Regions from separate parts of the Mesorhizobium sp. WSM4906 genome, predicted to be linked through region 1. Evidence: riboswitches for the same ligand, from Rfam matches in the RefSeq annotation. Region 1 holds a riboswitch; the other holds the start of a gene.
What was found. Region 1 has a riboswitch for S-adenosylmethionine ahead of QAZ22_RS31905 (O-succinylhomoserine sulfhydrylase). Riboswitches for the same ligand answer to the same signal wherever they lie in the genome.

Region 1 (4,236 bases):
CGCTGTCGAACGAATTCTCCGACCATGTGACCGAGCGGGTGAACTACCTTTTCCTCGCCCATTCCAAGCTGCGCAACGCCTCGTTCGGACCGGAAATCCTGATCGGCGACCTGCCCGCCGACATCAGAGGCTCATCGCGCATCTGGCGCGACGGCAAGGTGCTTTGGGAAAAGCCGTTCCTGTCGGGCGAAGCGAACATGTCGCACACCATCGCCAATCTCGAGCATCATCACTTCAAATATTCAGCCTTCCGCCAGCCAGGCGACGTGCATGTGCACATGTTCGGCACCGCGACGCTCTCCTTCGCCGACGGCGTCAGGACCGAGGCCGGCGACGTGTTCGAGATCGAGGCCAAGGATTTCGGCCTGCCGCTGCGCAACCCGCTGGAGATCGAAAAGCCGGTGAAGGTGGCGGTGAAGGCGCTTTGATCTCGCGAACAACTTGGAACCGGGTCAATGGGCCATATTCCGCCAAGCGCCAGAAATCTGGGCATCGCTCTGTTGATCGCTTGCTGGTCATCCGCGGCCTATGGCGCCGCACAATGCAGCAAGACCTCCTATGGCGAGGCGCGCGCCCTGATGACCAACCGACTGCTGGGCACCGGATATTCACGAAATCAAACCAGCTTCCTGATGCGAAATGCCGATCTACGGATTTCAAAACTTCGTGGCGCCACATTGAACGACAGAGCCAAGCCTTGCCGCATTGACTCCGCTCGTGCCTATGTTCTTGGGTGCGTGAACGATCAGCTATTCCCGTTGAAGGGATCAAAGGCATCGCTTGATGCCACGCGACAGGCTTCATTCTGGGGTAAAACGCATCTAGCTGGACGCGAGCTGCTTTTTATCGGCAGCTTCAACGCGTGCCTCGGCGCCGCGAAACAGGCGCTGTTTCGCGGCTGACCGAAGGCAGCTCCGGCTTCAATAGATGTCGAAGTCGAAATATTTCGCCTGGATCTTCTTGTAGGTGCCGTCGGCGACGATGGCGTCAATGGCGGCGTTCAGCCTGTCGCGTAGCGCGGTGTCCTCCAGGCGCACGGCGATGCCGGCCTCGGTCTCGGTGCCCTTGACGTCGCCGACCAGCTTGCAGCAGCCGTCGCTCGCCTTCTTCATCCAGTCGACCAGCACGAACTTGTCCGAGATGACGGCGTCGAGGCGGCCGTTGAGGAGATCGGTGACCGCCTCTTCCTGGGTCGGGTAGAGCTTCGCCTCGGCCCCGGCCTTGCCGTAGACGTCCTGGGCATAGTTGGCCTGGGTGGTCGAGGCCTGGGCGCCGACCGTCTTGCCGGCGAGAGCGGCAGGCTCGGTCGAGGCGATGTCGCTATCTTTCAAGGCGACCAGCGAAAGCGGCGTGGTGTAGTATTTGTGGGTGAAGGCGACCTGCTTCTTGCGTTCCTCTGTGATGCTCATCGAGGCGATGATGGCGTCGAATTTCTTGGCCTGCAGCGCCGGAATGATGCCGTCCCAGTCCTGGGTGACGATCTCGCATTCGACCTTCATCTGCGCGCAGAGCGCATTGGCGATGTCGATGTCGAAGCCCTCGACCTTGCCGTCCGGCGTGATGGTGTTGAAGGGCGGATAGGCGCCCTCGGTGCCGATCTTGATCTTTTCCGCTGCGCCTGCCGAACCGGCGCCGAGCACCAGCATGGCTGCGGCCGCTGCCGATATGATCCATCTGGATATCCGCATTTTCGTCTCCCTCGATCAGGTTCAATGCCAGTTACGCGCAGCCAAGCATGGTGCGGTTGGCCAGGCAAGCACAGTCTGGCCGCCGCGTAGCTCAGCGCGCGGCGCGGAAATGCTTGGAGAGCTTGAGCCCCTGCGCCTGATAGTTGGAGCCGAGATCGGTGCCGTAAAGCGCCCGTGGGCGCTTGAGCATATGCTCGTAGACCAGGCGGCCGACGATCTGGCCGTGGTCGAGGATGAACGGCACCTCGTGGCTGCGCACTTCGAGCACGGCGCGGCTGCCGCTGCCGCCGGCGGCGGAATGGCCGAAGCCCGGGTCGAAGAAGCCGGCATAGTGGACGCGAAACTCGCCGACTAGCGGATCGAAGGGCGTCATCTCGGCGGCATAGAGCGGCGGCACGTGCACGGCTTCGCGAGAGACCAGGATGTAGAACTCGTCCGGGTCGAGGACCAGCTCGCCGGCGCCGCTCTTGTAGAGCGGCTCCCAGAAGTCGACGACGTCCTGCGCGGCGCGCTTGTCGACGTCGACGAGGCCGGTGTGGTGCTTGCCGCGATAGCCGACAAGGCCGTCCTTGTCGCCGTCGAGATCGATGGAGAGCGCGATGCCGCCGCCGGAGATGTTGGGCGGCTCGGTGGCGACCAGCATCTCGGCGCGGTGGAGGTCGCGCAGTTCGCTCTCCGAGAGCACCGCGTTGCCGACACGGAAGCGTATCTGCGATAGCCGCGAGCCGGCACGCACGACGATCGGGAAGGTGCGCGGGCTGACCTCGAGGTAGAGCGGGCCACGGTAGCCGGCGGCGATCTTGTCGAACTCGTGGCCGCGGTCGGTCATGACACGCGTGAAGATGTCCAGCCGCCCGGTCGAGCTCTTCGGGTTGGCGGAAGCCGACACTTCCGCCGGCAGCGCCAGGCTCTCGAGCAACGGCACGATGTAGACGCAGCCCGTCTCCAGCACCGCACCTTCGGCAAGGCTGATCTCGTGCAGCTTCAGCCGGTCGAGCTTGTCGGCCACCAGATGATCGGGACCGGGCAGGAAGGAGGCGCGCACGCGAAAGGCCGTGTCGCCGAGCCTGAGATCGAGGCTGGCCGGCTGGATCTGGTCGCTGTCGAGCGCGCGCGGCGACGTCAGCGCATTCGCCGCAAACAGCGCCGCGATGTCCTGATCCGGAAGAATGCCTGTCTGCCGCAAGGTCTGGCTCCGATCGAAGGCCGGGCAAGCGCGTGGTTCTTTTGCAGGCGCCTGCCGAAAAACCGTAGACGGCTTGCGCTAGCTGCCTGGTACAAACCTCTTAATCAAGCCGGCAATTGACGCAAGCGCGGCGCGGGTCTAAAGGGTCGTTATCCCGTGGTGATTTGGCCGGTCGGCTTGCAGCCACGTTAAACAAGTCGCTAAAGGACCGCTGGCCGCAAGGCCATATGGACCGGTTGCGACATCGCGGCCGGTTTTTTTGTGTTTGGACTGTTCTTTGCGAGTGGAAGTAGGGCGATGACCAAGACGCGCAACTGGAAGCCTCAGACGGCACTCGTGCATGGCGGCACGCTGCGTTCCGGCTTCGGCGAGACCGCCGAGGCGATGTACCTCACCCAGGGCTATGTCTACGAAACGGCGCAAGCTGCGGAAGCCCGCTTCAAAGGCGAGGAGCCGGGCTTCATCTATTCGCGCTACGCCAACCCGACCGTCGACATGTTCGAGAAGCGCATGTGCGCGCTGGAAGGCGCGGAAGACGCCCGCGCCACTGCTTCCGGCATGGCAGCCGTGTCCGCCGCCCTGCTCTGCAGCGTGAAGGCGGGCGACCACATCGTTGCGGCGCGGGCGCTGTTCGGCTCCTGCCGCTGGGTGGTCGAGACGCTGGCGCCGCGCTACGGCATCGAGGCGACGCTGGTCGACGGCACCGACATCGCCAACTGGGAAAAAGCGGTCAGGCCGAACACCAAGCTGTTCTTCCTGGAAAGCCCGACCAACCCGACGCTGGAAGTGGTCGACATCGCCGCCGTCGCCGCTTTAGCCAATTCGATCGGCGCGAGGCTGATTGTCGACAACGTATTCGCCACGCCGCTGCAGCAGAAGCCGTTGCAGCTCGGCGCCCATGTCGTGGTCTATTCGGCGACCAAGCATATCGACGGACAGGGCCGCTGCCTCGGCGGCGTCATCCTGTCGGACAAGAAATGGATCGACGAGAACCTGCACGACTATTTCCGGCACACCGGCCCGAGCCTGTCGCCCTTCAACGCCTGGACGTTGCTGAAAGGCCTGGAGACTCTGCCGCTGCGCGTGCGCCAGCAGACGGAAAGCGCCGGCAGGATCGCGGACTTCCTGGCCGGCCGGCCGGAGATCGCCCGCGTCATCTATCCGGGGCGGGCCGACCATCCGCAGGCGGACGTCGTCAGGAAGCAGATGTCTGGCGGCTCGACGCTGATCTGTATCGACGTCAAGGGCGGCAAGCAGGCGGCCTTCGCCCTCCAGAACGCGCTCGACATCGTGCTGATCTCCAACAATCTCGGTGACGCCAAGAGCCTGATCACCCATCCGGCCACGACGACGCACAAGAAC
Region 2 (4,236 bases), 2.0 Mb from region 1:
TTGGGGAAGCCGTAGCCGGTGACGCGACGCAGGATGTAGCCGCGTGCGCTCAGATAGTCGTCCGCCGCCGCCGCCGAATGCCGCTTGTCATCGGGAAAATGGATCAGCACGAAATTGCCGACGCTGGGCGTGACGCGCAGCCCGAGCAGGGTCACCTGCTCGCTGACCCAGGCCAGCCATTTCTCGTTGTGCGCCACGCTGCGCTCGACATGGGCGCGGTCGCGGATGGCCGCGATGCCCGCCTCGATCGCGGTTGCGTTGACGTTGAAGGGACCGCGCACCCGGTTGATGGCATCGACGATATGCGCCGGCCCGTACATCCAGCCGACGCGCGCCCCGCCGAGGCCGAGCTTGGAGAAGGTGCGCGTCATGACGACGTTCTCGGAACTGCCCGCCAGCTCGATGCCGGCCTCGTAGTCGTTACGGCGTACATATTCGGCATAGGCGGCGTCGAGCACCAGAAGCACGTTCTTCGGCAGTCCGGCATGCAGCCGGCGCACTTCCTGGAAAGGCACGTAGGTGCCGGTCGGATTGTTGGGATTGGCAAGGAAGACGATCCGCGTCGCCGGCGTGACGGCGGCGAGGATCGCGTCGATGTCGGCGCGCTCGTCGGTTTCCTTGACCGCCACCGGCTTCGCGCCGGCCGCCTGGATGTAGATCTTGTAGACCATGAAGGCATGTTCGGTGAACACGGCCTCGTCTCCTGGCGCAAGATAGGTCTGTGCCAAGAGCCCCAGGATCTCGTCGGAGCCGTTGGAGCAAACGATGTTTGCCGGGTTGAGGCCGTGCACTTCTGCGATCGCCTCGCGCAGCCGGCGGGCGCTGCCGTCCGGATAGACGTCGAGCCTGGCAGCCACGTCCCGAGCGGCCTCGATCGCTTTCGGCGAGGGCCCGAGCGGATTCTCGTTGGACGACAGCTTATAGACCTTCGTCACGCCGGCCGGCGCGGTGCTCTTGCCCGGCACGTACGCCTCGATGTCCATGATGCCCGCGCGAGGTGTTGGACGTGCCTGATCCTGCTTCATGTCACAAATCCGTCGAGAAGGCCTTCGAGGCCGCAGCGGAAATATAGGCCGTGGCCCCGAATGTCGAGTGCCGGTGCTTGCGCCACCATGCCGATCCCAGGTAGCTGCCCGTTGACGAAGCGCGGCGCTGGTCCTAGAAGAGCAGCCGGACTTCCCGTGGTGATTTGGCCGGTCGGCTTGCAGCCACGTTAAACAATTCGCTAAAGGGCCGTTTGCAACCTGTAACCGGCTTTGCGAAGGCAGGCCGGTTTTTTGTTGTCCGCCGCCGGCCGGACTGGATGGGGAATGCAAATGTCCGCTCAGCGCGTTGCAAGGACCAACAACGAGGCCGACCATCCGTCGAGCCCGGTGCTGCAGTTCGGTCCCGACAAGCCGCTGAAGCTCGATGCCGGCACGATCCTGTCGCCATTCCAGGTCGCCTACCAGACCTACGGCACCCTCAACGACGCCCGCTCCAACGCCATCCTCGTCTGCCATGCGCTGACCGGCGACCAGCATGTCGCCAACACCAATCCGGTGACCGGCAAGCCGGGCTGGTGGGAGGTGCTGATCGGCCCCCGCAAGATCATCGACACCAGCCGCTTCTTCGTCATCTGCGCCAACGTCGTCGGCGGCTGTCTCGGCTCCACCGGCCCGGCCTCGACCAATCCGGCGACAGGCCGGCCCTATGGCCTCGACCTGCCGATCATCACCATCCGCGACATGGTGCGCGCGCAACTGATGCTGGTCGACCATTTCGGCATCGAGAAGCTGTTTTGCGTGATCGGCGGCTCGATGGGGGGCATGCAGGTGCTGGAATGGGCCGCCAGCCATTCGGAACGCGTCTTCTGCGCGCTGCCGATCGCCACCGGCGCCCGCCATTCCTCGCAGAACATCGCCTTCCACGAGGTCGGACGGCAGGCCGTCATGGCCGATCCGGACTGGCATGGCGGCAAATATCTCGATTTCGGCCGGCGTCCGGAAAAGGGGCTCGCGGTGGCCCGCATGGCCGCCCATATCACCTATCTGTCGGAGGCGGCCCTTCACCGCAAGTTCGGCCGCAACCTGCAGGACCGCGAGGCGCTCACCTTCGGCTTCGATGCCGATTTCCAGATCGAAAGCTACCTGCGCCATCAAGGCATGACTTTCGTCGATCGCTTCGACGCCAACTCCTACCTCTATCTGACCCGCGCGATGGACTATTTCGACCTCGCCGCCGACCATGGCGGACGGCTGGCCGATGCCTTCGCCGGAACCAGGACGCGTTTCTGCCTGGTGTCCTTCACAAGCGACTGGCTGTTCCCGACGGAGGAAAGCCGCTCGATCGTGCATGCGCTCAATGCCGCCGGCGCCTCCGTCTCCTTCGTCGAGATCGAGACCGATCGCGGCCATGACGCCTTCCTGCTCGACGAGCCGGAACTGTTCGCGGCCATCAACGGCTTCATTGCCTCCGCCGCCCGCGCCAGGGGGCTCAGCCTATGAGCGGGTCGCGATTTGTTTGTTCTAGCCGCATTCCTGCGACGCCATCGGCTGCAAATGCCATAAGGCCGGAGGTTGCCTGATGAGCGTCAACCGCGCCCAGCGTGTCGACCTCGAGGTCGTCACCGATCTCATCCCGTCGCATTCGCGCGTGCTCGATGTCGGCTCGGGCGATGGCGTGCTTTTGGAACTGCTGCAGGAGACCAAGCAGGTCGACGGCCGCGGCCTGGAATTGTCGCAGCGCGGCGTCAACGAATGCGTGGCGCGCGGCCTCTCCGTCGTCCAAGGCGATGCCGACAAGGACCTCGAATTCTATCCCGACAAGGGTTTCGACTTCGTCGTGCTGTCGCAGACCCTGCAGGCGACCCGCAACCCGAAGCTGGTGCTCGACGAGCTGCTTCGGATCGGCAACCGCGCCATCGTCTCCTTCCCCAATTTCGGCCATTGGCGGGTGCGCTTCTCGCTGCTGATCAAGGGCAGGATGCCGGTCACCAAGGACCTGCCCTATTCCTGGTACGACACGCCGAACATCCACTTCTGCACCATCCGCGACTTCGTCAATCTGTGCGAAGAGCTCGGCGCGACGGTCGAGAAGGCGACCGCGCTCGACGCCAACGGCCAGAAGATCGGCCTGTCGATGCCGTGGTGGTTCTGGAACTTCTTCGGCCAGCAAGCGGTGTTCTTGCTGCGGCGGTAGTAGCGCTCGAATCTGTTCTCCTCGCTCGCAGCACAGCCGCGAATGTCGGTGGAGCACCAAATATTTGCATTGTTGTTTCTGTCATTTGACAGCGAATTGAGACGGCTATACTGACCTCAATCAGGCAACATGGTGGGTGAACAGCGATGGTCGGCGATCTCCCGACTTATTCAGTCGTCGTGGAAATGGAAAATGCCAAGTCGATCGACTGGGACGAGATCGGCGTTGGGCTGACCATCCTGGCGGATGAAATCGCCTCGGTTTCGGCGGCCGGTCTCGCAAGCCCGAAAGTCGTCATCTCGCACGCCGGGCACGACGCGGACGCCCCGTCGCTGCAGGACCACATCAATAGGGAAGCACCACGGCTGAAAGAGGTGGCCGAGCTTCGCTTCGCCGCCTGTCCCGGCGGCCGCTATTACGAACTCAAGAACAACGGAGTCCTGGCAACCGACACGGACATTGTGATCTTCATGGACTCAGACACGGTTCCGGAACCGGGCTGGCTGTCGATCCTGCTCGGCCCGTTTCAGAAACCCGGGACCGTTTGCGTCAACGGCTATACCTACCTTTTCTACGACGATTTCTTCTCGCGAACCTTTGCGCTGATCTGGTTCTTCCCTATGGCTCGGGGAGACGAGAAATTCGCCGCGAAACGGGCGATCAACGCCAACAACGTCGCCTTCCGGCGCGACTGGATCGCCAGCCATCCCTTCCCGCAGAACAATGGATTCAAGGTTTCCTGCACGCTGCTTATGCATCAGCTTCGCCGCGAGGGTCACGAAATCGTCCATGCCGGCGCACGCGTCTATCACTATCCCCCGCGGGGTTGGCGTTTCTTCTTGTGGCGCGCACTGGTGACCGGCAGGGATGCCGACAGGAAGTTCGTCGAGATCAAGTCCCCCAGTCGCTCTCGACGCATCGCCAAGTCGTTCAGCCGATGGGTGACCAATTCGTGGCGCGTGGTACGACGGGTGATACGCCATGCGCCGCAGACAGGCATGTCGCTCTGGCAAATCCCGTTGTCGCTGATTGTCGGGCTGGCTTTCTACACTCTGG

Region 2: linked by a shared signal. The riboswitch ahead of QAZ22_RS09260 (homoserine O-acetyltransferase) and the one ahead of QAZ22_RS31905 (O-succinylhomoserine sulfhydrylase) in region 1 are both predicted to bind S-adenosylmethionine.

Annotation. Positions count from the first base shown of each region.
Region 1 is NZ_CP121355.1:6,612,368-6,616,603, forward strand. Features, by position in the region: gene araD1 (AraD1 family protein) at 1-428, shown strand, start outside; gene QAZ22_RS31890 (hypothetical protein) at 456-902, shown strand; gene QAZ22_RS31895 (ABC transporter substrate-binding protein) at 921-1,646, opposite strand; gene QAZ22_RS31900 (2'-deoxycytidine 5'-triphosphate deaminase) at 1,780-2,874, opposite strand; SAM riboswitch at 3,021-3,098, shown strand; gene QAZ22_RS31905 (O-succinylhomoserine sulfhydrylase) at 3,172-4,236, shown strand, end outside.
Region 2 is NZ_CP121355.1:1,954,657-1,958,892, reverse strand. Features, by position in the region: gene hisC (histidinol-phosphate transaminase) at 1-983, opposite strand, end outside; SAM riboswitch at 1,172-1,249, shown strand; gene QAZ22_RS09260 (homoserine O-acetyltransferase) at 1,317-2,486, shown strand; gene metW (methionine biosynthesis protein MetW) at 2,566-3,180, shown strand; gene QAZ22_RS09250 (glycosyltransferase) at 3,327-4,236, shown strand, end outside.